2 linked regions of the Sphaerotilus montanus genome follow. The protein of the gene in region 2 binds, or shares a complex with, the protein of the main gene of each other region. Links are inferred from orthologs where the notes say so. Each region holds a gene or a part of one and is shown on either strand. Other genes may lie near its edges. The genes, in order: pmbA and tldD.

Region 1 (14,713 bases), 2.3 Mb from region 2 along the record:
ATCGCCACCGCGGCCTTCCCGACCAAGCCGGACGGCACCAAGATGCAGTACCGTGCCGCCGTCAAGACGGGCGTGATCTTCAAGGCGGCCAAGAACAAGGCGATGGCCAAGAAGTTCGTGGCCTTCCTGCTGGACGAATCGAACCTGACGCCGTACGTGGAAGGCTCGCTGGGCCGCTGGTTCCCGGTCACCAAGGCCGCGCAGGAAAGCGCGTTCTGGAAGACCGACCCGCACCGCGTGACGGTCTACAACCAGTTCAAGTCCGGCACGGTGCCGTTCGAGTTCACCAAGAACTACAAGTTCACGGTGCTCAACAATGAGAACGTGTGGGCCAAGGCCATGAACCGCGTGCTCAACGAGAAGGTGCCCGTGGACAAGGCCGTGGACGAGATGATCGCCCGCATCAAGACCGTGGCGGGCAACTGAGCAGCCTGACGTGACGACCGCCCTCGCCTCCTCCGCTGCATCCGGGTCCGCCCGGGTGCGACCGGGTCTCAGCACCTGGACCCTGTGGGGCCGCGCCCTGCTGGTGCCCTATGTGCTGGTGTTCCTGGTGTTCGTGCTCTATCCGGTCGGCTACGGGCTCTGGCTCGCCCGCCACCCGGACAGCTACGTGCGCCTGCTGGACGACCCGATCTTCTACCGCACCGCTGTCAACACGCTCATCTTCGTGGTGGTCGCGGTCAACGTGAAGATGGTGGTGGCGCTGGGCCTGTCGGGTTTCTTCGTGCAGACGCGCTGGTGGATCAAGATCGTCTCGATGGTCTTCATCCTGCCGTGGGCGGTGCCGTCGATCCCGACCATCCTGTCGGTGCGCTTCATGCTCAACCCGGAATGGGGCGTCATCAACAGCACCATCTTCCGCCTGACCGGGCTGGACGGGCCGAACTGGCTGAACGATCCGACGCTGGGCCTGGGCTTCGCGATGCTGATGCACATCTGGAAGTCACTGCCGTTCTGGACGCTGATCCTGGTAGCAGGCCGGCTGGCGATTCCGGGCGAGCAGTACGAGGCGGCGAGCGTGGACGGCGCCACCCGCGGCCAGAAGTTCCGCTTCATCACCTGGCCGGCGATGAAGGACCTGTACCTGACCTGCACCATCCTGTCGATGATCTGGACGCTGGGCGACTTCAACAGCGTCTACCTGCTGACCGGCGGCGGGCCGGCCGACCTGACGCACGTGCTGGCGACGCTGGGCATCCGCTACCTGCGGCTGGACCAGATCGATCTGGCGATGGCGTCCCTGGTCGTGGCACTGCCGCTCGTGCTGCCGCTGGTGTGGGTGATGATGAAGAGGCTCTCCAAATGACCCGCGCACGCTTCACGCTGAAATCCATCGGCAGGGAGGCCCAGCTGCTGCTGATCGGCATCCCGGTGCTGCTGTGGACGCTGCTGCCGATCTACCACCTGGTGCTGTTCGCGATCTCGCCGCGCGACAAGGCCACCTCCGGGCGCCTGTGGCCGCAGGACCCGACGCTGTCCAACTTCGACGTGGTCTTCCACCAGAAGCATTTCTACCTGCACCACTTCTGGCAGCAACTGGGCAACTCGCTCTTCATCGCCATCTCGGTCGGCGCGATCACGCTGTTCGTGGCGACCTGCGCGGCGTTCTCGATCAGCCGGCTCAAGGTCCGCGGCGGGCGCACGGTGATGAACCTGGCGCTGATGACCTACTTCATCCCGGCCGCCTTCCTGGCCGTGCCGATGTACAAGACCATGTCCACCTACGGCCTGCTGAACAACCGCTGGTCGCTGATCCTGGCGATGGTGACGATCGCGTCGCCCTACTGCATCTGGGTGCTCAAGCAGGCGTCCGACAAGCTGCCGTGGGAGCTGGACGAGGCGGCGCGCATCGACGGCGCATCACCAATGCAGCTCTTCCGGCTGGTCTACCTGCCGCTGATGGTGCCGTCGCTGGTCGCGGTCGGGACGTATGCGCTGCTGCTGGCCTGGAACGAGTACCTCTACGGCTTCCTGCTGCTGTCCAACGAGGCCGACCTGACGCTGTCGGTGGCGCTCGGCAACTTCCTCTCGGCAGACGACTCGCCCTGGGAGCTGCTGATGGCCACCGGCCTGGTCTACGCCCTGCCGCCCGCGGCGATCTATTACGCATTCAAGCGCTACATGGTGTCCGGCCTGACGGCTGGTGCCGTGAAAAGTTGAGAACACACCGATGGCCTCCGTCTCCTTTCGCAACGTCCAGAAAACCTACGGCAACAAGGTCAAGGTCATCCACGGCCTGAGCTTCGACATCACCGACGGCGAGTTCGTCGTGCTGGTCGGGCCGTCCGGCTGCGGCAAGTCCACGCTGCTGCGGATGCTCGCCGGGCTGGAAGAGATCTCCGGCGGCGAGGTGCTGATCGACAGCACGGTCGTCAACGAGCTGGAGTCCAAGGACCGTGACATCGCGATGGTCTTCCAGAGCTACGCGCTCTACCCGCACATGACCGTCGGCGAGAACATGGGCTTCAGCCTGCGACTGCGCAATGCGCCGCCCTCCGAGATCGACCGCCGCGTCGCCGACGCCGCCAAGATCCTCAACCTCGACGCCCTGCTCGACCGCCACCCCCGCGAACTCTCGGGCGGCCAGCGCCAGCGGGTCGCGATGGGCCGGGCGATCGTGCGCGACCCGAAGGTCTTCCTGTTCGACGAGCCGCTGTCCAACCTCGACGCCAAGCTGCGCGTGGCGATGCGCGCCGAGATCAAGGCCCTGCACCAGCGGCTGAAGACCACCACCGTCTACGTCACCCACGACCAGATCGAGGCGATGACGATGGCCGACCGCATCGTCGTCATGCACGACGGCATCGTCGAGCAGATCGGCACGCCGCTGGAACTCTTCGACCGGCCGGCCAACCTGTTCGTCGCGCAGTTCATCGGCTCGCCCGCGATGAACGTCTTCAGCGGCACGGCGCGCGGCGACACGGTCGAGGCGCTCGGCGCCCGCTGGCCGCTGCCGCCGGACGCCGCCCGGGCGGCCGATGGCACCGCGGTGCATTACGGCATCCGGCCGACGGATCTCTCGCTGGCACCGCAGGGCATCGCTGCCCGCGTGGTGGTGGTCGAGCCGACTGGCGCGGAGACCGAGTTGCTGGTGCAGATCGGCGACACCCGGCTGGTCGTGGTCATCCACGACCGCACCGACGTGCAGCCGGGGGACACCATCCACCTCGCCGTCGATGCCGCCAAGGCCCACGTCTTCGACAGCCGGACGCAACAGCGCCTGTGAGCGGGTGCCCGTGCCCATGAGCGACTCGCCACCTCCTCCGGTCGTCGTCGTGATGGGGGTGAGCGGCTGCGGCAAGTCCACCCTGGGGCAGGCGCTGGCCGAGGCACTCGGCGTGCCCTACATCGAGGGCGACGACCTGCACCCGCCGCACAACGTGGCCCTGATGGCCGCCGGCACGCCACTGACCGATGCCGACCGCGCCGGCTGGCTCGACCGCATCGGCGAGCGGCTGGCGCAGGCGCACGACACCGGCGCCGTGGTGACCTGCTCGGCGCTGCGGCGCCTCTACCGCGACCGGCTGCGCAGCGCCTCGCCCGGCCTGCGCCTGGTCCATCTGCACGGTGACCCGGCCCTGCTCGCCGAGCGCATCGGCCAGCGCACGGGCCACTACATGCCCCCGACCCTGCTGCCCAGCCAGCTCCGGACCCTGGAGCCACCGGACCCGGACGAAGGTGCCACCACGCTCGACATTGCCCTGCCACCCGAGCGCCTTGTCAGGCTCGCGCTCCAGGCGCTGCGCTAGGCTCGCGGCCCATGAGCACCCACCAGAACATCCTCGGACACACCCTCGACCAGCTGGGCGAAGCCATCGTCTCCGGCCGCTACGCTCCCGGCAGCGCCATCCCGCCCGAGCCGGTGCTCGGCGAGGCCTTCGGCGTCAGCCGGACGGTGGTCCGCGAGGCCATCAAGTCGCTGGTGGCCAAGGGCCTGGTGGTCACCGGGCCCAAGGTGGGCACGCGCGTGCTGCCCGCCGAGCAGTGGAACTGGTTCGACCAGTCGGTGGTGCGCTGGCACACCCGGGTCGGGCTGTCGCACGAGTTCCTACGGGACCTCCAGGAGCTGCGCCGCGTGGTCGAGCCGGCGGCCGTGCGGCTGGCCGCCGAGCGCGCGACCGCCGAGGACCTGGCCGACATCGAGGCCGCCTTTGCAGGGATGAAACACGCCATCGAACATGGCGGCGACTACGTGACGCACGACCTGCGCTTCCACCAGGGCCTGCTGCGCGCCTGCCACAACCGCATGCTGGTGCAGATGAGCAAGGCGCTCGGCGCGCTGCTGCGCACGAGCTTCGAGCTGTCCACGGCCAAGCCGCACGGCCCGGCGCTGGTGCTGATCGACGGCGCCTACACGGACATGCAGGAAGTGCTGGCTTCCCGGCAGGCCCTGCCCTCGCTCATCGCCCAGGCCGCGCCGCTCAAGGCGCCTCAACCACCCCCTGCCACGTCTCGTCCATGAAACTGCTCATCACCGGCGCGGCCGGTTTCCTCGGTGCCCGCCTGGCGCGCACGCTGCTGGCCCGCGGCACGCTGGCCGGCCAGCCGATCCGGCAACTCGTGCTCACCGACCTGTTCGAGCCGCCCGCCGATCTGCGCGCCGACCCGCGGGTCGAGGCGCGCACCGGCCCGCTGCTGGCCCAGGTGGCTGCGCTGCGCGAGGAGTCCTTCGATGGCGTGTTCCACCTCGCCTCGGCCGTCTCCGGCGAATGCGAGCTGGACTTCGACCTCGGCATGGCCTCCAACCTCGACTCGACCCGCGCGCTGCTCGATGCGCTGCGCCACCGCGTCACGCAGCATGGGGATGCGCCCACCCGGCTGGTGTTCGCCAGCTCGGTCGCGGTCTTCGGCCCGGACGAGGACCACCCGCTGCCCGCCCTGGTCACCGACGCCACGCTGCCCACGCCGCAGACCAGCTACGGCATCCAGAAGCACATCTGCGAGCACCTGATCGCCGACTACACCCGCAAGGGTTTCCTCGACGGCCGGGCCGCGCGGCTGATGACGGTCACGGTGCGTCCGGGTCGACCGAACGGCGCGGCATCCTCGTTCTTCAGCGGCATCGTGCGCGAGCCGCTGGCGGGGCAGGAGGCGGTCTGCCCGGTGGACCCGGACGTGTCGCACCCGCTGACCTCGCCACGCACGACGGTCGAGGGGCTGATCCGTGTCTTCGAATGCAGCCGCGCCGAGTTCGGCGGCCGCACCGCGCTGAACCTGCCGGCGCTCAACCTCACGGTGGCGCAGATGCTGGACGCGCTCGAAGCGGTGGCGGGGCCGACCGTGCGGGCGCGGGTGCGCTTCGAGCGGGACGAGCGCATCGCCGGCATCGTGGCGCGCTGGCCAGCGGGCGCCACGGCGGAGCGGGCGGCGCGGCTCGGCCTGCACCCCGAAACCTCGTTCGACGACATCATCCGGCAGTACATCGCCGACCACACCGACCACCCCACCGCCCTGCAGGGCCTGGACCGCGCATGAACCAGATCGATCTCCAGGGCCGTGTCGCCGTCGTCACCGGCGGGGCACAAGGCATCGGCTATGCCACGGCCGAGCGGCTGCTGCGCTCGGGCGCCACCGTGGTGCTGTGGGATGCGGACGCGGCGCGGCTGCCCGCCAGCTGCGCCGCGCTGTCGGCCCTCGGACCTTGCCACGGACTCGCCGTCGAGCTGACCGATGAAGCCGCTGTGTCCAGCGCAGAGGCGCAGACGGTCGCCGCGCACGGCAGGCTCGACCTGCTCGTCAACAACGCGGGCATCACCGGCGGCAACGGCCCGACCTGGCAACTGGCGCCCGAGGTGTGGCGCCGCGTGCTGGAGGTCAATCTGGTCGCGCCCTACCTGACCTGCCGCGCCGTCGTGCCGGGGATGGTGGCGCGTGGCTGGGGCCGCATCGTCAACATCGCCTCGGTGGCGGGCAAGGAAGGCAACCCGAACGCCAGCCACTACAGCGCGTCCAAGGCCGGCCTGATCGCGCTGACCAAGTCGCTGTCCAAGGAGCTGGCGCGCACAGGGGTGCTGGTCAACGCGATCACGCCCGCGGTGGCCAGGACCGCGATGTTCGACCAGATGACCCAGGAACAGATCGACTACATGCTCGCCAAGATCCCGATGGGCCGCTTCGTCGAGCCGGCCGAGATCGCGGCGATGGTGGCCTGGCTGTGCAGCGAGGACTGCTCGTTCACGACGGGCGGGGTGTTCGACATCACGGGCGGTCGGGCGACGTACTGAGCCGGCGCCGCCAACCGCGGCGGCTCCGGCGCCGGGTTCAGCTCCCGGCGACCATCATCTTGTCGACCAGCACCGAGCCGATGGTCTTGCTGCCCATCGTGTACTCGTCGGCGCCGACGGCCACGATGCCCTTGAACATCTCGCCGAGGTGGCCGGCGATGGTGACTTCCTCGACCGGGTGGACGATGCGGCCGTTCTCGACCCAGAAGCCCGCCGCGCCGCGCGAGTAGTCTCCCGTCACGTAGTTGACGCCCTGCCCCATCAGCTCGACGACGAACAGGCCGCGGTGCAGCTTGCGCAGCATCTCGTCGAGGTTGTCGCCCGCAGCGGTCAGGCGGCTGCGCATGTGCAGGTTCTGCGAGCCGCCGGCGTGGCCGGTGGTCTTCATGCCCAGCTTGCGGGCCGAGTAGCTCGACAGGAAGTAGCCCTGCGTCACGCCGGCCTCGACCACCTTGCGCGCCCGGGTGCGCACGCCTTCGTCGTCGAAGGGCGCGCTGCCCTTGGCCTTGCGGATGTGCGGGTCTTCGTCGATGTCGATGTGGTCCGGGAAGACCGGCTGGCCGAGGCTGTCGAGCAGGAAGGTCGCCTTGCGGTAGAGCGCCCCGCCGCTGGTGGCCTGCACGTAGGCGCCCAGCAGCCCGGCGGCCACGGTCGATTCGAACAGCACCGGCATCTCGCCGGTCGGGATCTTGCGGCCCTTCAGGCGCGAGAGGGCGCGCTGCGCGGCGTAATGGCCGACGGATTCGGGCGAGGCCAGATCGGCGGCGTCGCGCATCGAGGTGTACCAGGAGTCGCGCTGCATGTCGCGGCCACGGCCGGCGATGGGCGAGACCGAGAGCGAGTGGCGCGAGCTGGCGTAGCCGCCGCAGAAGCCGCGGCTGTTGCCGGCGTAAAAGTGCGACTGCTGGGCCGACACGCCCGCGCCGTCGGAGTTCGTGATCATCGGGTCGGTGCCCAGAGCCGCCGCCTCGCAGCGCAGCGCCAGTTCGGCCGCCTGTTCGGCGTTCACCGACCACGGGTGGAAGAGATCCAGGTCGCAGTCGGCCGCCCAGCCCAGCGCCAGATCGGACGCCTCGGGCAGTCCGGCGGCCGAGTCCTCCGCCGTGAAGCGCGCGATGTCGAAGGCGGCACGCACCGTCTGGCGCAGCGCGGCCGGAGAGAAGTCGGAGGTGCTGGCGTTGCCGCGGCGCTGGCCGATGTAGACCGACACGCCGATGGCCTTGTCGCGGTTGCGCTCGACGTTCTCGATCTTGCCCTTGCGCACCGAGACCGACAGGCCGGCGCCTTCGGACACTTCCACCCCCGCGTCGCTCGCGCCGAGCGACTTGGCCAGCGCCAGCGCGTCTTCCACCAGCGTGCGGAACTGGTCCCGCGAATAGGAGAAACCGGCATCTGGACGCTCGGCGGCGGCGGCATCCGCCCCCTCGGCAACAGCAGCGGGACGGGTCTTGGCAGTCTTTGCAGTCATGTACGGGTCGGGCCGGTGGTGGTCGCTCGTATCATAGCTGTCGTCTTCACCCCGACCGCCCATGCACCCGAACGACCACTTTGACCACGACGAGGCCGCACCGGCCCGCGACGACGACTTCGCCGACCGCCCGAGCAAGACGCGGCTGAAGCAGGACATGCACGACCTGCAGGCGCTGGGCAAGGAGCTCATCGAGATGCCCGACGCGCGCCTGACCGCGCTGGACATGCCCGAGTTCCTGCTCGACGCCCTGCTGCAGCTCAAGCGCACCCGCTCGCACGAGGGCCGCCGCCGCCAGTGGCAGTACGTCGGCAAGCTCATGCGCCGGGTCGATGCGGAGCCGCTGCGCGAGGCGGTCGCCTCGTTCAAGGTGCCTGGCGCCAAGGAGACCCTCGCGCTGCACACCGCCGAGCGCTGGCGCGACCGCCTGCTCGCCGAGGACGACGCCCTCACCCAGTGGATGAGCGAGCACCCGGACACCGATGCACAGGCCCTGCGCACGCTGATCCGCAATGCCCGCAAGGACCAGCTTGCCGCCGCCGCGCAGCCCGCCACGGGCACGGCCGAACGCAAGGGCCGCGCCTACCGCGATCTGTTCCAGCGCATCAAGTCCGCGCTCGAAGCCGCCGCCAAGGCGGACGAGCTGGCCGCCCGGGACCTGGACGAGGAAGACGACGATGAGTGACCCCACCGCAGCAGCAGCCGCACTGCCACCGCCCGAGCCGGTGCGCATCGGCCTGGTGTCGATCAGCGACCGCGCCAGCAGTGGCGTCTATGAAGACAAGGGCATCCCGGCCCTGCAGGACTGGATGGCCCGCGCACTGCACAACCCGGTCACCTGGGTCACGCGGCTCATTCCGGACGAGCAGGACGGCATCAGCGCCACGCTGCGCGAGCTGGTCGACGTGCACCAGTGCGACCTCGTGCTGACCACCGGCGGCACCGGCCCCGCGCTGCGCGACGTGACGCCCGAGGCCACGCTGGCCGTGGCCGACAAGGTGATGCCCGGCTTCGGCGAGCAGATGCGCCAGATCAGCCTGCGCTTCGTGCCGACGGCGATCCTGTCGCGCCAGGTGGCGGTGATCCGGGGCAAGGTGCTGATCCTGAACCTGCCGGGCCAGCCCAAGTCGATCGCCGAGACCCTGGAAGGTCTGCCGAACGCGGTGCCGCCGTGCCCGGGCATCTTCGCGGCCGTGCCCTACTGCATCGACCTGATCGGCGGGCCGTACATCGAGACCCGCGAGGCAGTCTGCAAGGCCTTCCGCCCGAAGACCGCCCAGCGACCCGCGCGCGGCTGAGTCGCCCGGCGCCGGGTCACTGCTCGACAGCACCGAGGTCCGGCGCTGTTCCCTTCGTCACCCGCGCCTGGGTTCGCCCGGCGGCGTCGAGCTGCCAGAGGATCGGCACGGCCGCCACACCCGCGGGGGCCGGGACGGCGGCATCCACCAGCGCACTGCCCGCCTGCGGCACCCAGCCACCCGCCACCAGCGGCGAGCGCTGTCCTACCAGCGGCGCCGTGGTCAGCAGCAGTTGCCCGGTCAGGGTGTGCCACTGGTCGATGTCCTGCCAGCCGGCCGACAGCCAGTTCGTCCCGAGGTTGACGATGCCTCCGGTGACCCAGGGCGGCTGCACCGATTGACCGGCACGCAGGCTCTTCTCGGACACCGTGCTCGCGAACACGATGGCGTTGTTCCACACCTCCGCGCGCTCCTCGGTGGTGGAGAGCTGGAAGACCGCCGCGCTGCCGCCGGTGACGATCACCGTGTTGTGGAAGACCTGCAGCACGCCCTTGCGGAAGATCGGCTCGCCCCACTGCGCACCGGGCGTGCTGCCGTAGTGGTCGCCACCGTAGTGGAAGACGGTGCCGGTGTCGCCGTCCTTGCGGATCTGGTTGCCGTAGACCAGCGTCGTGCGGTAGTCGGCCCGCGCCTGCGCCAGCAGCGGGAAATCCTCGGCCTCGACCATGTCGATGGCATGGGCGCCCTCCTCGATGCGGTTGTAGCGCACGACGAGGCCCGCCGAGCGGTCCTTGATCGCATTGCCGCGGGCGCCAGCGCGCAGCGGGCCATAGACGTTGTGCTCGATCACGACGCCCAGACCCTGGGTGTAGGTGTTGTGCTCCGACTCGCTACCGGCCAGCCCGTTGCCGCGGATCACGTTGCCGACGATGCGCAGGTTCTCGGTGATCGCGCCGCTGCCGTCGTCGGTCGTGCGACTGAAGAGGCCCATGACGCAGTCGGTCAGCTCGTTGTCGGCGATCGTGATGTGGTCGCCCCGGTCGATCCAGATGCAGGCCCCGAAATCGGCATAGGTCTTCACCGCACCCGCAGCGTCGCGGAACTGGTAGGCCGGGTGGGCACGGACAAATTTCAGGCCGTCGATCTGGAGGTAGGACGGGCGATCGGTCCAGGCATCCGAGGACAGGGACTTGACCATGGCGATGGCCCGGCTCTGGAAGATGTCGCTGCCAGCGCCCGCGAACGCCGTGGCCAGCGCCGCACGCGTCGTGGCGCCCTGGCCGTCGATCACCGGCCGCTCACCGTTCGGACCGCGCACGCCGCAGACGCGCACCGGCTTCGCCGCCGTGCCGTGGGCCGCCAGCAGGAACTTGCCGTGGTAGGGCGTGGCGCTGTAGAAGACGCGCACGGTGTCGCCCGGTGCGAGGCGCTCCCAGGGCACCTGGTCGAGCGAAGCCAGTGCCTGTCCGGGGCCGACCGCGTAGTCGGTGCCCTGTCCGGAGGGCACACACGCGGGCCACGCCACCAGCGGGCGCTCGTCCGGCTGGACGAAGGCCGCGGTCATCGGCTCGACCATCGACGCCCGTGAAACTGCCGCACCCGCGTCGCCTGTCCCGGCCTCGGCGCTGCCTACCGACGCACCGCCACCGCAGCCGATCTGCCCCGCGGCAAGACCGAACAGACAGCCCCCCAGCGCGAGTCGCCTGCCGAGCCTGGATCGACCTGATTGCATGAACTGTCCCGGTACCGTGATGTATCGGGACGTAAGCTACCGCAGAACATGCCCGATCACCTTGGCAGGTGCTTTAGCGTACCAATGGAAAATTGCGCTACTTCACCAGCCGGTTGAGGCGTTCGGCGTCGAACTGCTCGGTGGTGTGGGCATCCTGCGGCACGCAGGCGTCGGCCGGCAGCTCGCGCGAACGCGCCGAGAGCTTCTCGATCGCCTGCCAGAGCAGCGCGATCTGGTGCTCGTGGCCCGAGGCGTTGTCGATCAGGCCCTTCATCGCCTGCGCGACCGGGTCCTCGCCCTGGGTCACGCCGTAGGCAGAGAAGCCCATCCGGGCAGCCACGGCTTCACGCTGGGCATCGAGCTGCGCGGCGATGATGCGCGCCGGGTTGCCGACCGCGGTGGCACCGTCCGGCACCGGCTTGGTCACGACGGCACCCGAGCCGACCCGCGCGCCGTCCCCGACCGTGAAGCCGCCCAGCACGCTGGCGTGGGCACCGACGATCACGCCCTTGCCCAGCGTCGGATGCCGCTTGGCCCCCTTGACCAGCGAGGTTCCCCCCAGCGTGACGCCCTGGTAGATGGTGCAGTCGTCACCGATCTCGGCCATCTCGCCGATCACCACGCCCATGCCGTGGTCGATGAAGACGCGGCGGCCGAAGGTGGCACCGGGATGGATCTCGATGCCGGTGAAGAAGCGCCCCAGGTGCGACAGGAAGCGCCCGGCCCAGCGCAGCCCGCGCAGCCAGCACCAGTGGGCCACCCGCTGGATCCACAGCGCGTGCAGACCGGGATAGCAGGTCACCACCTCGAAGGTCGACCGGGCGGCCGGATCGCGTTCGAGGATGCAGGCGATGTCTTCTTTCAGGCGACGGAACATGGCGGACTCGGAGGAACGGCAAGGAGCCCCGAGTGTAGGCGCGGCATGGAAACCGCGCCGGCCGTGTCAGCGGGGCATGGATTCCGTGCGCAGTTTCGGTGCGGGGCGGACCACCGTCCTCGGAACGATCGCTGCGGGATCGATCACCGCACGCAGCCGCCGGGACAGCGGCCGCTCGACCCAGCGGTTCACCAGCCACGCCAGCAGCACCACCGCGCCGACCACCAGTCCCACCCGCAGATGAAAATCGAGATGCCGCCAGCCCGGCGCCATCAGCGCGATGTAGCCGATGTTCTGGTGCAGCAGGTAGACCGGGTAGGTCAGCGCACCGAACCAGTACACCAGTGGCGAGGGCCGCATCGTCCACCGGCCACTGACGACCAGCAGGAACACCCCGTGGAACAGCGTCAGGCACAGCACCACCTGCATCGGCAGCCCCAGCAGCACCGCCTCCCGGCCCAGCTTCGAGGCCTCCGCCCCGGTCCAGCCGTACCAGAGCGTCAGGCTGAAGGCCCACAGCAGCAGCAGGGAGCGCTGGCCATCCCAGCCCCGGCGGCTGATGCGGTAGAACAGCATGCCGGCGGCAAACAGCGGTGCCCAGCGTGCATCGAGCCAGAATTCCAGCGGATACATGGGGCGCACGGCATTGACGCTGGACACGAGCAGCCAGGCCGCGATCCACCACTCGATCCGCTGCATCTGGCCAAAGTGCAGCAGCGCGATCACCAGCAGGTAGAACTGCAGCTCCACCGCCAGGGACCAGTACGCACCGTCCACGAACTCGACATGGGCCCAGTGCGGCACCATCGTCAGATTGGCCAGCACCTGCACCGGCGTCACCGCGAAGGCCTCGCTGCCCGACCACCACGCCACTGCGGCCGTCAGCAGCACCCCCACCCAGAACGCCGGGTACAGCCGCGACACCCGCGAGGCGATGAAGCCACGCACCGTCGCGCCTTCGGCCGTCATGAGGATCACGAAGCCGCTGATCATGAAGAACAGGTGCACCCCGAGGTGGCCCAGTTCCGCCATCGACTGCAGCCAGGGTGCTGCCGGATCGACCAGCCAGCCGCCCTGCTGGCCACGGTGCAGGAAATGGAAGGCGACCACGCTCAGGCAAGCGAGGCCCCGGAGGAAGTCGATCTGGTGGAAGCGTGGAACTGCGGTCATGTGCCGATCATGTCGGCCCCTTTTCGCTGGAATCGATGACAGATTTTGCAATTCCGCGCAGAACGTGAATTTCTTCCGCGGTCAATTGCGTCCGATTGCACAGCTGGTTCAATCTTGGCAACAACTTGCGCGGAATGTCCGGATTCAGGAAGCCGGTGCGGACCAGCGCCTGCTCCCAGTGCGCCAGTGCGCCCTGCACCATGTCCACCGACGCCAGCCGCGCATCGCGGGTGCGCGGCGTCACCCCGAAACCGCCCAGCGCCTGCCGCCAGTCGTAGGACAGCAGTTGCACCGCCTGCGCCAGGTTGAGCGAGCCATAGTCCGGATTGGTCGGGATCGACAGGCAGACATGGCAGCGGTAGACGTCCTCGTTGGACATGCCGTAGCGCTCGCTGCCGAAGACGAAGGCCACACTGGCCGCGCTGGCGGCGAGTTCCTCGAAGTACGGGCGCGGCGCCACAGTCGGCGGGCCGAAGTCGCGCGGGGTCATCGCGGTGGCGCAGGCGACCTGCACGCCGTCGAGTGCCTCGTCCAGCGTGGCGACGATGCGGGCCCGCACGAGGATGTCGGCCGCGCCGCTGGCCATCGCCACCGTTTCCTCCTGGCTGAGCACGTTGCCGAAGCGCGGCGCCACCAGCACCAGGTCGGTGAAGCCCATCACCTTCATGGCCCGCGCAGTGGCCCCGACGTTGCCCGGGTGGCTGGTGTTCACCAGCACGAATCGGGTGGAATCGGGCGTCGAAACCGGGGTGGAGGGTGTGGAATCTGGCATGGGAGGGTCAGGGAATGGTCAAAGCACCGTAAAATGGACGGTTATCTTAGGCCCGCAGGCTTGCACTGCCCGCCTCCGCTCTTTCCCACCGTCAGCCCCTTGCCCTGTCGCCGCGCGCACCGCGCCGCGACCATCCGCCGTTCGAGCCCCCGGAGTCCCATCGCCATGTCGCAGACCAATTTGCATCCCATGCTCAACATCGCCATCAAGGCCGCACGCGCGGCCGGGGCGATCATCAACCGGGCCAGTCTCGACGTCGACCGCCTGACGGTCACCAGCAAGGGGCCCAACGACTTCGTCACCGAAGTCGACCAGGCGGCCGAGCGCATCATCATCGAGACCCTGCTGAGCGCCTACCCGGACCACGCCATCCTCGCCGAGGAATCGGGTCGCTCCATGGGTTCGCACACCAGCGACTACGTCTGGATCATCGATCCGCTGGACGGCACCACCAACTTCATCCACGGCTTGCCGCAGTACGCGGTGTCGATCGCGCTGGCGTTCAAGGGCAAGGTCGAGCAGGCCGTCGTCTACGACCCGGCCCGCAACGACCTGTTCTACGCCACCAAGGGCCGCGGCGCGTTCATGAACGACAAGCGCCTGCGCGTGTCCAAGCGCATCCGGCTGGCCGACGCCCTCATCGGCACCGGCTTCCCTTTCCGCAAGGGCGACAACTTCAAGCGCTACATGAAGATCTTCGAGGAGCTGATGCCCCTGTGCGCCGGCCTGCGCCGCCCGGGTGCAGCCGCCCTCGACCTGTGCTACGTCGCCGCTGGCTGGTATGACGCGTTCTTCGAAACCGGCCTGCACCCCTGGGACGTCGCGGCCGGCTCGCTGATCGTCACCGAAGCGGGCGGTCTGGTCGGCAACTTCACCGGCGAAGCCGACTTCCTGTACCAGCGCGAAGTGCTGGCCGGCTCGCCCAAGGTGTACGCGCAGCTGGTGCCGATCCTGGCGCCCTACACCCGCGTGATCACCGAAGACGAGGCAGCGCCCGCGGGCACCGCCACCCCGGCGCCGGTCGCGCCCAAGGCCCGCTCCACCAAGGTCCGCGCCAAGACCTCCACGACCGGTACCGACACCATCGCCCCGGCCCGCAGCAGCTCCACCACGCTGACGCCTCTGGACGTGTTCATCGCCGAGACGCAGCCGGAACTGGTCGCGGAACTCGCGGCCGAGGAAGCCGCGGAGCAAGCGGCAGAACTGGCCGCCGAGAAGCCCGTGTTCGA
Region 2 (14,812 bases):
CTGCGTCCGACCAACCTCGGTTTAGGTCTCTGCGCTGGAGAAATACATTGTTTTCTCCTCCCACCACGGCTCCGCCGATGGAGTGGGCGATGAAATGACCTTTGTCTCTTTCTGCGCCAGAGACTTGTTCAGTCTTGCCCATCCATCCCCTGAGGCGTAGGGGCACTTCTAGAAACCGACCCTGACCGCCACCTGAGCCGCGCGCTGCGGCAAGATGCCGCCCCATGATCACGCCCCGCACCAAGCCATCGAGCTTCTTTCCTGAGGAGGCCGCGGACGACCTGTTCGTGGTGCAGCAGCGCAAGGCCAAGCTGGAGGGCTACGTGCAGACGCTGGCGGCGATGGACGAACTGATCGACTTCGCGGCGATGGCCTCGGCGGTGGACAAGGCTTGCCCTCGCGCTGACCGCAGCAAGGGCGGACGCCCGCCGTACCCGACCGAGGCGCTGGTGCGCATGGTGTTCCTGCAAGGGCTGTACAACCTGTCGGACGAGCAGTGCGAGCACCAGGTGCTGGACAGGCTGAGCTTCCAGCGGTTCTGCCGGCTGGACGGCGCGCTGAACATTCCGGACGCGCGCACGCTGTGGAACTTCCGGCAGCGGCTGGCCGAAGGCGGGCTGGGAGGCCGGGCGATTTTCGAGGCGTTGAGCCAGCAGTTGCAGCGGCACGGCTTCATCCCGAGGGGCGGGCAGATCGTGGACGCCAGCATCGTGCAGGCGCCGATCACGCAGGCCAACGCCCGGGAGCGCGAGGCGCTGAACAAGGGGGAGGCGCCCGAGGGCTGGAGCAAGAAGCGCCTGGCGCACACCGACCGGGACGCGCGCTGGACGCAAAAGCACGGCAAGTCGTACTACGGCTACAAGCTGCACGGCAACGTGGACGCACGCTACAAGCTGATCCGCCAGATGAAGATCACGGCGGCCAACGCCGACGACGGACAGCAACTGCCCGACGTGCTGCAGGTGGCGAATACGCGCAAGCGGCTGCTGGCCGACCGGGGCTACGACAGCGCGGCCAACCGCCAGACGCTGCAGCAGCACGGACTGGCCGACGGCATCGCACGTCGCGCCAAGCCAGGGCAGACGGCCAAGGTTCGACTCAAGCAGCGCAACAAGACGATCAACCGCACGCGGGCGCGGGTCGAGCACGTCTTTGCGGCGCTGAGCCAGCAGGGCGGCAAGTGCGTGCGGGCGATGACGCTGGCGCGCAATGCGCTGGCGATCACGCTGCAGTGCGCGGCCTACAACGCACGCAGGCTGGTGTGGCTGGTCAAGAGCGCAGGTCCGTCCGCACAGCCCGCGTGAGGGGCAAAACCCCGTCGCGGGGTACCGCGACGGTGGGGACAGGGGCTCGCCGCCGTCATCCACTGCTCGTCTGAGCTGGATTTGTGCAGGCTCAGACCAGGTTCAGGGCTGCAGGGCCGGTTTCTAGAAGTGCCCGTAGGTCTTCGTTGCGGCGAGACGCGCCGCTCGGCTTCGATAGCCCATAAGCCGCAAAAGTACGCATATAAACCCCGGGAGGTTGAGGTCCACGACCATCGCCATGGTCAGCCCCTTCAAGGTCCACAAGGAATCCGAAGCCGTTCGACCACATTTCAGTTGGGCGAATGGGTCTTCCAGACTGTCGGTGATAGGCAATAATCCAAGCCGAACTAAGTCGATGAAAAAATTCAGAGCGCGGCTCGGGAAGGCCAATTAGTTCTAGCTCTTCAGAAAATACTGTGTAGTCCACCTGGGCTTCGATAGGTAGGGCGATTTTAGTATCAGTGAAGGAATTCTGCATTTACTTCGTTGGCGTTAATTCACTGCGATCCCTTAGGGCTGGCTTCACAAGTCCCGCACGAAATAACCAGCACCGACAGCACGGCTTGTGTTCTATTTGATACGAATTGCACCCGCACTCAGCTTTCTTTTGGAAAATATTTTAGGACGCTCTGTCATTTTTAATGACGTTTTTTCCGCCAACGAAATATTTTTCAAAAACGACTCCTCAAGAGTATCCAGGTACTGGTCAAATGACTTTTTTGACCACCTCATTAAAGCACATCCGAACGGGACTTCAATACTGTCACCATTGAGTGAAATCTGCATTTCACCATCAAGCAATGCCTGGGCCTCTGATTCAGTCAAGACCCAGGAGAAATCGATTAGCTCATGCATCTCATTAGCAACCCTCAATAGATACATGTTCGGCGGCATTAATATGGGACCGAAATTTGTTAATTCATATTTTCCCTTAATTTTCTCAAACACCGCGGTAGCTTTACTCAAAAAAGGCGGTAATTTTTTACAAAGCTCCACCTCTGTCACAGTACCCATAAGAGGCTTTATTATTTCAATTGCATTTATTAGATTTGGCTTTGCGAAATAACGTGAAAACCTAAATGAGTCGATAGCCGAAAGGAAATTAAGTGTCTCGTGCCAGTAATGCCAATTCTTAGATGCCTCCTTGTAGAATTTAATCGCAAACTTATCATCCGAATTCTTAATAAATGCAGCCGAATAATACTCAGCTATTGATTTATGAAGGAAAGTAATATCATCAATACCCTCCTCCATCATTAAACAAGCAACTCTTGTGATGTCTTTTCTGAAATTTGATTCATCACAAAAACATCCATCCGTGTAATCTAAAGCCAGGTCAAAACATTCGTTGAACTGAGATCTATTTAATGTTCGCTTCTGCCCTCCCTGCTGAGCCATAAATGAAAATGCTTCGAACAGACTTTGGAGTCTTCTTTCGGATAAGCCAGAATGATGCTGCCTCTTAAAACAATCCTTTAATCCATCGTGACGCGTAAAAACAGTATGAAAAAGACGTTCAAAAAATTCCGGAAGCTCGTCAGGTATATTGCTCTCCGACTGATAAACAAATACCACTAGAGTTAACATCAAAGGCGTATTGATAAGCTCCGTAATGTTGCTTGGGCTATCCTTTATGGCACGCATTATCTCCGCTGATTTTGAGGCATCCACTCCCAACGCGCGAAGAAATGGTCCTTGGTCTTTCTGCGACAGCGTGGCTATTTCAACAACACGGAATTGATTGATTTTTTGAATTTCATTGTCAGGCCTAGAAGATACAATAAATTGCAGTTCTGGGTGTTTTTTTGACAGATGCTCTATATCTAATGAAGCTTCTTTGGCTATCGCGGGATCTAATTCATCAAACCCATCCAACAATAAAACAATTTTCCCAGAATTTGCCAAATACTCAAAAACCTCACTACTCAGATTTATATCAATCTCCCTAAAGTAATTTGATATAGCCAGATTAAGGTTGATTTTCGGCGTCAACTTTCTTAGTTCCAAAAATATTGGCAATCTCCCATTTTCCTTTTTTATAACCTCTTGGATCGATAGGTACCGTAGGAGCATTGATTTACCCTGCCCCACTATACCTTGAATAACAACATTCCCCGCCCCAAGATCAGAAATAGCAGCAACAGGACATATACTCTTTTTATTCCTGATTTTTGCCAGATGGTAGAAACTACGCAACGAGACGCTTTCACCCGGACTCCAAATTGTTTTCACTTCGTCAATATTTTTCACTAATTTTTCGAATTTTTTACTGTAGCTTATAGTATTCCATTTTGCGAGAGCTTTTTTTGCTCCATCTTTTGCATTTTCGTATATATCCTTAAGCAAAGGAGATGCAATTCTTGCAATTGCGACTGTTTCAATAAATGGACTTGCCGGGGTTGTCATTTGACTCACCTATTAATTTACGATTTTTCCCGAGACCCAATAAAATTTAGATCCCCCAAACCAATCAGCTCACTAATATTTAACTCAACATTAGTTTGTTTTTAAGTCGTTTTGAATTTTATTATTTTCTCTGCACCGCATGGTTTCATGTCTGTATGGCCCAACTGAAATTATGCACTGCTGACGTAAAAAATCACGCCACCAGTCAGTACTCCATAATGCCAATCCAAAGTCCCATCGCCTATCGGCAACACCACCTCAAATCGCGAATTTCATCACGAAAATGCAAAAACGGCCGAGGAGCCCACGCCCCTCGGCCGCCTTGTCAGCGCCGACCCACTCGCCAGCGCTACCGCCCGCGCATCACTTCGCCGTCGGCATCACGAATTCCGCGCCCTTCGCAATACTCGCCGGCCACCGCTGCATCACCGACTTCTGCTTGGTATAGAACCGCACGCCCTCTTCCCCATAGGCGTGCATGTCGCCAAACAGGCTCTTCTTCCAGCCCCCAAACCCGTGCCACGCCATCGGCACCGGGATCGGCACGTTGATGCCGACCATGCCCACCTGGATGCGCCGCGCGAACTCGCGCGCCACGCCACCATCGCTGGTGTAGCAGGCCACCCCATTCCCGAACTCGTGGGCGTTGACCAGATCGACCGCCGTGGCGAAATCGGCCACGCGCACGCAGGCCAGCACCGGGCCGAAGATCTCTTCCTTGTAGATGCGCATCTCCGGCGTGACGTGGTCGAACAGCGTGCCGCCCGTCCAGAACCCGTCCTCGAACCCCGCCGGCCGGAAGCCGCGCCCATCGACGACGAGCTGCGCGCCCTCCTCCACCCCGATGCCGATGTAGCCCTCGATCCGGTCCCGCGCCACTGCCGTGACGATCGGCCCCATCTCGGCGTCGAGTTCCATGCCGTTCTTGATCTTCAGCGCCTTGGCACGCTCGGCCACCAGCGGCACGACCTTGTCGGCGATGTCGCCCACCAGCACCGCCACCGAGATCGCCATGCACCGCTCGCCCGCCGAGCCATACGCCGCGCCGATCAGCGCGTCCACCACCTGATCGACATCCGCATCGGGCATCACGACCATGTGGTTCTTCGCGCCGCCGAGCGCCTGCACGCGCTTGCCGTGGTGCGCGCCCGTCTCGTAGATGTACTGCGCGATCGGCGTCGAGCCGACGAAGCTGACCGCCTTCACGTCCGGGTGCGTCAGCAGCGTGTCCACCGCGAGCTTGTCGCCCTGCACGACGTTGAACACCCCATCCGGCAACCCGGCCTTCTTCAGCAGCTCAGCCATGAACAGGCTCGGGCTCGGGTCACGCTCGCTCGGCTTCAGGATGAAGCTGTTCCCGCAGGCGATCGCCACCGGGAACATCCAGCACGGCACCATGCACGGGAAGTTGAACGGCGTGATGCCGGCCACCACGCCCAGCGACTGGCGCATCGTCCAGTTGTCGATGCCGGTCGAGACCTGGTCGGTGTAGTCGCCCTTCAGCAACTGCGGGATGCCGCAGGCGAACTCGACGATATCGATGCCGCGGCTGACTTCGCCGATCGCGTCGGTGAAGACCTTGCCGTGTTCGGCGGTGATCATCGCGGCGAGTTCGTCGCGGTGTTCGTTCAGCAGCGCGAGGAAGTTGTTCATCACCCGCGCGCGGCGGATCGGCGGCGTCTCGGACCACGCCGGAAACGCTGCCTTGGCCGACGCGACCGCGGCGTTCACCTCGTCCACGCTGGCCAGCGCGACCTGCCGGGCGACAGCGCCGGTGGCGGGGTTGTAGACGGCTTGCGCGCGGCCGCTGGTGCTGGCGACGCGCTCGCCGTGGATGTAGTGGCCGATGTCGCGGGTGTCGGTGTAGGGCTGGGTCATGAGGGGGTCTCCGGCGGGTGTTCTGGACAGGATGCAGCACAGTCTAGGCACACACCCGGCGCGTGACCAGACCGGGTCGCTGGATACACTGTTCAGCCAGACGAACAATCCTCCGCAGAAACCCGGAACAAAGCCGGACCAACGCCGGACCCACGAAAGCCCCCGATGGACACCCGCCGCATCGACCACCTCTGGTCCCACGTCCACTGGCTCACCGTGCTCGGCGACCTGGGTAGCTACACCGCCGCCGCGCAACGGCTGGGCGTGAGCAAGGCGGCGATGAGCCAGCGCATCAGCGAGCTGGAGCGCGCCGCCGGCGTGCCGCTGGTGCAGCGCACGACCCGCAGCGTGCGCCTCACCGAAGCCGGCCAGCAGCTCGTCGACAGCACGCGCAGCGCCTTCGAGCAGATCGAGCGCGGGTTCTCGGGCGTCAAGGATCTGGCGGCGCAGCCCCGCGGCCTGCTGCGCGTGACGATGCCGGTGGCGCTGGGGCGGCAGACGGTGGTGCCGCACCTGCCGGCCTTTCTGCGCGCGTATCCGGAGGTGCGGCTGGAGCTGAACCTGTCGGACCGGCTGACCTCGCTGGCGCAGGAGGGCTTCGACCTGGCGATCCGCCACACCGAACATCCGCCCGAGACACATGTGGCCTGGCGGCTGGCGGACACGCGGGCGCTGCTGGTGGCCACCCGCGGCTATCTGGCCGAACGCGGCACGCCGCAGCACCCGTCCGAGCTGGCGCAGCACGACTGCCTGCACTACGTCCGCCCCGGCGACGCGCCGACCTGGCAGTTCCGCGAAGCGCAGGCCGCCGCGGGCGTGCAGGCCAGCCATGTCACCGTGGCCGTGCGCGGGCCGTTCAGCGCCAACAACAGCGAGGTGCTGCGCGAGGCGGCCGCGGCGGGGCTGGGCATCGCGCTGCTGCCGGACTTCAGCGCCGAGGCGGCCCTGGCGGCGGGCGACGTGGTGGAGGTGCTGCCGGACTGGCGCAGCGTGGGCGCCTTTGGCGGGCATCTGTATGCCCTGCGCCCGTACAGCCCGCATGTGCCGCGCACGGTGCTCGCGCTGGTCGGGCACCTTCGGCAGACGATGGACAAAAAAAACCCACCCGGTTAGGGGTGGGTCGATAGACGTTCCGTGAAGAACGCCGTTGGGAACTGGGCACCGGGAGCGGGTTCGATTGTTTTTTTGTTCGAACTCGCGTCTCGCCGGCTTCAGATTTCTGTACTTCCAGATACACCGCGTGACAGCAACTGGTTCGTACTGTACGGAACACACCTCCCCGCGCACATCCCCACGACGGTGGAAGTTAATGTGGTAATCCATCACAAATGGAAATCCTGAGCACCAGCAAGGCCATTTCCATTGATTTGATCCGATCTTGAGTTCATCTGACCCCAACACCATTCAAACCAAATCGATCATCGCCATAGTTCAAAATTGAAAAAATCATGTACGCCCGCCGTTGCGGACTCTGCAGCCTCCCCCTCGCCCATGCACCTGTCTCGACGCTCCACCCTCGCCAGCCTGAGCCGCTGGGCCGCCCTGCTGGCCGCACAGCGGGTGCTGTCCGCCCCGAATGCGGGCCTGACGCGCCTCGCCAATCCGCGCTTCGAGAGCGACCCGTTCGCGCTCGGTGTCGCCAGCGGCCAGCCGCGTCCGCGCAGCGTGGTCCTGTGGACACGGCTCATGGCCGATCCGGGACAAGCCGGCGCCGAACTGCCACCGGCGCTGATCCCGGTCACCTGGCAGGTGGCGGACGACGACAACTTCGCCCGCATCGTCCGCAGCGGCACCGTGCTGGCCGATCCCGCCCAGGCGCACAGCGTGCGGGTGCTGGTGGAGCACCTGCAGCCGGCACGGCGCTATTGCTACCGGTTTCTGGCCGGGGGTGTGGCCAGCCCGGTCGGTCGCACCCGCACCGCGCCGGCCGAGAACGCCGACGTCGACCGTCTGCGCCTGGCGCTGGCGTCCTGCCAGCACTACGAGCAGGGCTGGTTCACGGCACACCGGGAAATCGCCGGACAGGATCTGGACGCCGTGGTCTTCGTCGGGGACTACATCTACGACTCCAGCAACAGGCGGTTTCTCCTGCGTGCGCACGAGGCCGAGGAGCCCTGCACGCTCGACGAGTTCCGCGCCCGCCACGTGACCTACAAGCGCGACCCGGACCTGCAGGCCTGCCACGCCGCCCATCCGTGGATCCTCGCCTGGGACGACCACGAGGTGCGCAACGACTACGCCGGCGTGTTCGGCGACGAGGAGACCGGATCGCCACAGGAGTTCCTGCGGATGCGCACCGCCGCCTACCAGGCCTACTTCGAACACCAGCCGCTCGCCCCGGACCAGTTGCCGGGTGCCACGGGTGTGCGCATGCACGACCGCTTCCGCTGGGGGCGACTGGCGGACCTCTGGATGCTCGACGGGCGGCAGTACCGCAGCCCGCAGGCCTGCAATGCCCCGGGAGTGGCGGGCGGCCACGTGCGCTGGCATTGCCACGCCCTCGCCGACAACCAAGGCACGGTGCTGGGCGCCGACCAGGAACGCTGGCTGCAGGACGGTCTGCGCAGCGCCACCGGCCGCTGGAAGCTGATCGGCCAGAGCACGCAGATGAGTCCCTGGGGCCTGCCCGGCCCGGACGGCAGGAAGCTGGTCTACAGCGACGGCTGGGACGGCTACCCCGCGGCACGCACGCGGCTTCTGGAGCACATCGCCACCCACCAGCTGCAGAACGTGGTGTTCCTCGGCGGCGACGTGCACCGCCATGTCGCGGCACGGCTGCGCGCCAACCCGGACGATCCACGCACGCCCGTGGTGGCCAGCGAGTTCGTGACCTCGTCGATCACCACGGCCGGATTGCCGGAATCCCTCATGTCGCTGATTCGCCGCAGCAATGCGGACATCCTGCACGCCCGCAGTGACGAGAGGGGTTACATGGCGCTGGACGTCACGGACCGGTCGCTACACTGTGTCGCAAGAGCTACAGGTTTCCCGGTTCTGGCACACGCGCAGCTGCACACGCAAGCACGCTTTCGTGTCGATTCGGGACGGGCCGGCCCGCAACGTGAATGACCACGGCGGCCCGCGACACGGCCTGGAAACTCTGGGAGAGGCGCGGGGGATGAGGGTACCCGGGCCGGCAGCGGGAGAATGACAATGATGGCCGAACGACGCACGCTGAGCAGCTGGTTCCACTGGTCGACCTGGTTCGCAGGCCGGTCCCGACGCGCCGCAGCGCGGCGCAAGGCCGAGGATTTCGCCGACTACGGCACCGCCTTCGGTCTGGACATGAGCATGGACCCCCAGGGCGAATCCGCGACCCGCCCTGCCGCCCATCCCGCACCCGCCAAGGCCCCCTCCACCAAACGCTGATCGGGCAGCGGCCTGGCGTGCGCGGCCTCAGCGCACCAGCAGCACCGGGGTCTTGCAGTGCGCCATCACCCGGGTGGCCACCGAGCCGAGCACCAGATTGGCCAGCTCCGAATGGCCGTGCGAGCCCATCACCAGCAGATCGAAGTGTCCTTCGGTCGCGGTCTTGCTGATGGTGTCCGCGATGTGGCCGGTCTTGCTCAGAAACGTGGCCTTGAGTCCCTGCTTGTCCAGGAACGTGCGGATCGGGTGGAAGACCTTCTCGCCCTCGTCCGCGTAGTACGAGTGCAGCAGCTCGCGGTCGAGCACCGCAGCCGCCCTCGGCGGAATCGGCGGCACCACCGTGAGCACGGTGTAGGTGTGCTGCGGCCCGAGCCATTCGTCGTGCGCCGCCCAGTAGGCCACCATCCGGCGGGTGAATTCACTGCCATCAACGGCAACAAGAATCTTCATGGCGGGATCTCCTTCAAAGGAATGGTACCGAGTCTGTCAGCCCGCGGTCAGGCTGCCGTTGACACAAGTCAACTTTGATCTCGCCCGTGGCACAGCTTGTACTTGCGGCCACTGCCGCAGGGACAGGGCTCGTTGCGGCCCACCTTGGGCATGCCACGGCGCACGGTCGGCACCTTCAGGCGCTGCGTCCGGCCGATGGTGGCCAGATCGATGACGGTGGAGACCAGATCCTCGATCGCGGCATCCAGTGACTTGAGCGGCTGCTCCTGATCCAGCGCCTTGGTGTAGGCCTGTTCGTCCTCGGTCTGCTCCGGCAGGTGACGGCGCAGGCAGGCCAGCAGGTCGGACAGGTCGGCGTGGCCCAGCTCTTCCAGTGCGGGGAAGTGGTTCAGCGCATGCTCGAAGCCCGTCACCCACGGCGCCAGGGCCCCTTCGATCTCGGCACGGCCGGTCAGCGGCTGGTCGTTCTCGTCGAGCGGCTGCATGACGATGGGATCGAACCATTCGTCCTCGACCATCGCGCGGTGGATGGCGTCGTGGCGGCGCTGGGCCAGGGCCATCAGGCGCTCGTGCTTGGCCGCGTGCCAGCCCGGCGTGTCGGGCGTCAGCACCTGCCCACCCTCGCCCAGGTTCCAGTCGCAGGCCGGCGGCAGCCAGTCGGCGATGTCGATGGCGACCGGCTGCGACAGCACGCCGCAGAGGTAGCCGTCCAGCATCACCACGTCCAGCGCATCGAGCGGCTGGGGGATGGCGGCGAGCAGGTCGTCGAGTTCGCCGATTTCGGCGTCGTTCAGGTCGTGGACTGTGGTCATGTTCAGGCGGTTCGAGTGTGGCGGTATTGTGCCGGTTGCAAGCGGCCGCGGGAGACGGGGCGCTACGATGTCGACATGGGACATCGACTCACTCAGATCAGCACCCGCACCGGCGACGACGGCACCACCGGCCTCGGCGACGGCACCCGCGTGCCCAAGGACCACCTGCGCATCTCGGCGATGGGCGACGTGGACGAACTCAACTCGCAACTCGGCGTGCTGCTGGCCGAGCCGCTGCCCGACGAGGTGCGCGAACTGCTGGTGGTGGTCCAGCACGAGCTGTTCAACCTGGGCGGCGAGCTGTGCATCCCCGGCTACACGCTGCTCAAGGACGAGGCCGTGCTGCGGCTGGACGAGGCGCTGGCGACGCACAACGCCACCCTGCCCCGCCTGGAGGAGTTCATCCTGCCAGCCGGTACCCGCAGCGCCGCGCTGGCCCACGTGGCCCGCACGATCGCCCGCCGGGCCGAGCGCGCCGTGGTGACCCTGACCGCGCAGGACCCGAGCGCCGTCAACGCCGCGCCGCGCCAGTATCTGAACCGGCTGTCGGACCTGCTGTTCGTGCTGGCACGGGTGCTGAACCGCGCCAATCTGGATGGCCTGGGCGGTGATGACGTCTACTGGCGCAGCGAGCGCCTGCTGCGCAACGCCGAATGAGGCTGCCGCCGGACGTGCTCAGTAGTTGAGCGTCCGCCCGGCGACATCGATGTGGACCGTGGCGCGGGCCGTGGCTGCGCCGGCCGCTTCGGCGAAGCGCCGTGTCCAGGCATCTCCGGCCGCGAACGCGTCCGGACCCGCCGCGTCGGCAATGGCCAGCAGCTTGTCGGCCACGAGCACCTTGCCGGAGGCCCGCAGCGGCTCGCAGTCGAAGTCGAGGAACTGCTCGTCAAGCCAGCGCCGCGCGTCGTCGGCGCCCATCGTCGACTCGACCGAGAGGCGGAACTCGCGGTCCGGGCCGAAGGAAACGGTCATCTCGTGGTGCATGGTGCATTCTCCAAAGTGTGGCCGCCAGGGGGCCACGCAACCGTTTCCATCCTAGCGCGCTCAGCCGCGGCGTGCCTTCACCGCCTGGTCGAGGATCGCCAGAACTTGCTCTGAATCATCCCAGCCGATGCAGGCATCGGTGATGGAGCGGCCGTATTCGAGCTTCGACGGATCGTCCTTGCCGGCGCTGAACTTCTGCGCACCGGCCTGGAGGTGGCTTTCCACCATCACGCCGAACACGCTGCGGCTACCACCAGCCACCTGGTCGGCGATGTCGCGGGCGACCGCGATCTGGCGCTCATGCTGCTTGCTGCTGTTGGCGTGGCTGCAGTCGACCATCAGCGTGGCCGGCAGCTTGGCGGCGTCGAGGTCGCGCACGGCGGCGGCGACACTGGCTGCGTCGTAGTTGGGCGCCTTGCCGCCGCGCAGGATGACGTGGCAGTCGGTGTTGCCCTTGGTCTCGACGATGGCGACCTGGCCATTCTTGTGCACCGACAGGAAGTGGTGCGGGCGGCCCGCGGCCTGGATGGCGTCGGTGGCGATGCGCAGATTGCCGTCCGTGCCGTTCTTGAAGCCGATCGGCGCCGAGATGCCCGAGGCCAGTTCGCGGTGGACCTGGCTCTCCGTGGTGCGTGCACCGATGGCGCCCCAGGCGATCAGGTCACCGATGTACTGCGGCGAGATCACGTCGAGGAACTCGCTGCCCGCGGGCACGCCCAGGCGGTTGATCTCCACCAGCAGCTGGCGCGCGATGCGCAGGCCCTCGTCGATGCGGTAGCTCTCGTCGAGGTAGGGGTCGTTGATCAGGCCCTTCCAGCCCACCGTCGTGCGCGGCTTCTCGAAGTACACGCGCATGACGATTTCGAGCGTGTCCTTGTACTGCTCGCGCAGCGGCTTCAGGCGGCGGGCGTAGTCCAGGGCCGCGACCGGGTCGTGGATGGAGCACGGGCCGATCACCACCAGCAGCCGGTCGTCGCGGCCTTGCATGATGTCGCGGATGGACTGGCGGGTGCTGCCAATCAGTTGCTCGACCGGCGTCCCGCGGATCGGGAAGAAGCGGATGAGGTGCTCGGGCGGGGGCAAGGGGGTCACGTCCTGGATCCTTTCGTCGTCGGTCTGCGAGGTGCGGTCGGCAGGCGGGTACCAGGAGTCGGTCGGGGCGGCGGTGGTGGCGTTCATGGTCGGGGTCGTCGTGGACGTCGGGGTTGTCTGGGGGCAAAAAAAAACCGCCGGGGGTTCCGGCGGTTGTCTGGGAGCGCTTGCGGGCTGTTCAGCTACGCGTTGGCCTCTCCATCCGCCGGGCGGTGCGAGATCCAAAAGTAGCTAAAAAACACGGTGGTGCGCTGCATAGACGTCAAATGTAGGGGGCTGTACCGGGCGGCGTCAAGCCCGTTGCTCAGGCCGTGCCACCAACGGTCAGCCCGTCGATGCGCAGTGTGGGCTGGCCGACACCGACCGGCACGCTCTGGCCGTCCTTGCCGCAGGTGCCCACGCCGGAGTCGAGCGCCAGGTCGTTGCCGATCATCGACACGCGGTTCATCGCGTCCGGGCCGTTGCCGATCAGCGTCGCGCCCTTGACCGGGTACAGGATCTTGCCCTTCTCGACCCAGTAGGCCTCGCTGGCCGAGAACACGAACTTGCCGCTGGTGATGTCCACTTGCCCACCACCGAAGTTGCTGGCGTAGAGGCCACGGTCGATCGACGCGATGATTTCCTCGGGGGTCTTGTCGCCGGCCAGCATGTAGGTGTTGGTCATGCGCGGCATCGGCACATGGGCGTAGCTCTCGCGGCGGCCGTTGCCGGTGGGCGCGGTCTTCATCAGGCGGGCGTTCATCGCATCCTGGATGTAGCCCTTGAGGATGCCGTCCTCGATCAGCACGTTCTTCTGGCTGGCGTGGCCTTCGTCGTCGATGTTGAGCGAACCACGCCGGTCGGCGATGGTGCCGTCGTCCAGCACGGTGACGCCCTTGGCCGCGACGCGCTCGCCGATGCGGCCGGAGAAGGTGCTCGATCCCTTGCGGTTGAAGTCGCCTTCCAGCCCGTGGCCGACGGCTTCGTGCAGCAGGATGCCGGGCCAGCCCGAGCCGAGCACCACCGTCATCTCGCCGGCCGGCGCCGGGCGGCTGTCCAGATTCGTCAGCGCGGCGTGCACCGCCTGGTCGACGTACTGCTGCAGCAGCGCGTCCGTGAAGTAGCCAAAACCGAAGCGGCCGCCACCACCGGCCGAGCCGACCTCGCGCCGCCCGTTCTGCTCGGCGATCACGGTGATCGACACGCGCACCAGCGGGCGCACATCGGCGGCCAGCGTGCCATCGGCGCGGGCGACCATCACCACGTCGTACTCGCCCGCCATGCCGGCCATGACCTGCACGACGCGCGGATCCTTGGCCCGCGCCATCTTCTCGACCCGCTCCAGCAGCGCGACCTTCTGCACGCTGTCGAGCGAGGCGATCGGGTCCATGCCGGCGTAGAGGCTGCGGCTGGCAGCGATCTGCTGCGGGGTGTCGATCTTCACGCGGCGGCTCTGGCCGGCGGCGGCGATGGTGCGCACGGTGCGTGCGGCGTCCAGCAGCGCGGCTTCGGAGATGTCGTCCGAGTAGGCAAACGCCGTCTTCTCGCCCGCCACGGCCCGCACGCCGACGCCCTGGTCGATGCTGAAGCTGCCGCTCTTGACGATGCCCTCCTCCAGGCTCCAGCCCTCGCTGCGGGTGTACTGGAAGTACAGGTCCGCATCGTCGACGCGGTGCGCCGAGATGGTGTTGAGCGCCCGGGTCAGGCTGGCCTCGGTCAGGCCAAACGGGTCCAGCAGCAACTGGCGCGCAGTGGCCAGGCGTTCGAGGGTGGGTTCGCGAGAGATCATGGCCGCATTCTAGGGACGCGGCTGAACAGCGTCTGCGACAAACTGCGGAGCCCTCGCGCCAGCCCTCACAATTCCCGCGATGCCCGCCCCTGCCCCGCTGCCCCGCCTTGTAGCCCACCTCGACATGGACGCCTTCTACGCGTCGGTCGAACTGCTGCGCCGGCCGGAACTGCGCGGGCAGATGGTCGTGGTCGGCGGCAGCCGGCACCGCGCCGCCGAGTACGCCGGCGACTGGCCGCGCCTGGGCGACTACACCGGCCGCGGCGTCGTCACCACCGCCACCTACGAGGCCCGGGCCCGCGGCATCCACTCCGGCATGGGGCTGATGAAGGCCGCTGCACTCGCGCCACAGGCGGTGCTGCTGCCGGCCGACTTCGACGAGTACCGCCGCCTGTCGCGGGCGTTCAAGGCGGCGGTGGCGGAGATGGCGCCCGACATCGAAGACCGCGGCATCGACGAAATCTACATCGAGCTGACCCACCTGCCCCGCGTGCGCGACGCCGTCGGCCACGACCCGCTCGGCGGTGCACGCGCACTCGCGCAGGACATCAAGAACAACGTGCGCCGCGCCACCGGCCTGTCGTGCTCGATCGGGCTGGCGCCGAACAAGCTGCTGGCCAAGATCTGCAGCGACCTCGACAAGCCGGACGGGCTGACGGTGGTGATGGCGGACGATGTGCCGACCCGCATCTGGCCGCTGCCGGTGCGCCGCATCAACGGGATCGGGCCGAAAGCGGGTGCGCAGCTGG

What was found.
Region 1: the proteins of tldD (region 2) and pmbA are in contact, whole or in part, in a solved structure (PDB 5NJ9), measured with the Escherichia coli proteins. The link is inferred for Sphaerotilus montanus from one-to-one orthologs.

Annotation. Positions count from the first base shown.
Region 1 is NZ_JACCFH010000001.1:630,018-644,730, forward strand. What follows is about bases 5,481-8,362. They hold pmbA (metalloprotease PmbA), read right to left. Parts: upstream 7,696-8,362; coding sequence 6,265-7,695; downstream 5,481-6,264. Other genes in these bases: BDD16_RS02725 (SDR family NAD(P)-dependent oxidoreductase), read left to right, coding at 5,481-6,227; yjgA (ribosome biogenesis factor YjgA), read left to right, coding at 7,757-8,362. Outside these bases: BDD16_RS02690 (ABC transporter substrate-binding protein), read left to right, coding at 1-426; BDD16_RS02695 (carbohydrate ABC transporter permease), read left to right, coding at 482-1,309; BDD16_RS02700 (carbohydrate ABC transporter permease), read left to right, coding at 1,306-2,163; BDD16_RS02705 (ABC transporter ATP-binding protein), read left to right, coding at 2,174-3,229; BDD16_RS02710 (gluconokinase), read left to right, coding at 3,246-3,752; BDD16_RS02715 (FadR/GntR family transcriptional regulator), read left to right, coding at 3,764-4,465; denD (D-erythronate dehydrogenase), read left to right, coding at 4,462-5,478; more of BDD16_RS02725, read left to right, coding at 5,475-5,480; more of yjgA, read left to right, coding at 8,363-8,380; mog (molybdopterin adenylyltransferase), read left to right, coding at 8,373-8,993; BDD16_RS02745 (right-handed parallel beta-helix repeat-containing protein), read right to left, coding at 9,010-10,665; cysE (serine O-acetyltransferase), read right to left, coding at 10,763-11,542; BDD16_RS02755 (acyltransferase family protein), read right to left, coding at 11,609-12,712; BDD16_RS02760 (RNA methyltransferase), read right to left, coding at 12,720-13,484.
Region 2 is NZ_JACCFH010000001.1:2,889,379-2,904,190, reverse strand. Bases 11,832-14,812 are described here. They hold tldD (metalloprotease TldD), read right to left. Parts: upstream 14,064-14,812; coding sequence 12,600-14,063; downstream 11,832-12,599. Other genes in these bases: dinB (DNA polymerase IV), read left to right, coding at 14,143-14,812; BDD16_RS13235 (3-deoxy-7-phosphoheptulonate synthase), read right to left, coding at 11,832-12,382. In the rest of the region: BDD16_RS13290 (hypothetical protein), read right to left, coding at 1-142; BDD16_RS13285 (IS5 family transposase), read left to right, coding at 225-1,304; BDD16_RS13280 (NACHT domain-containing protein), read right to left, coding at 1,875-3,710; BDD16_RS13275 (CoA-acylating methylmalonate-semialdehyde dehydrogenase), read right to left, coding at 4,074-5,588; BDD16_RS13270 (LysR family transcriptional regulator), read left to right, coding at 5,754-6,701; BDD16_RS13265 (alkaline phosphatase D family protein), read left to right, coding at 7,080-8,657; BDD16_RS13260 (hypothetical protein), read left to right, coding at 8,745-8,957; BDD16_RS13255 (universal stress protein), read right to left, coding at 8,985-9,407; BDD16_RS13250 (YecA/YgfB family protein), read right to left, coding at 9,476-10,219; BDD16_RS13245 (cob(I)yrinic acid a,c-diamide adenosyltransferase), read left to right, coding at 10,295-10,876; BDD16_RS13240 (hypothetical protein), read right to left, coding at 10,895-11,203; more of BDD16_RS13235, read right to left, coding at 11,264-11,831. UniProt on the Escherichia coli protein: Metalloprotease involved in CcdA degradation. Suppresses the inhibitory activity of the carbon storage regulator (CsrA).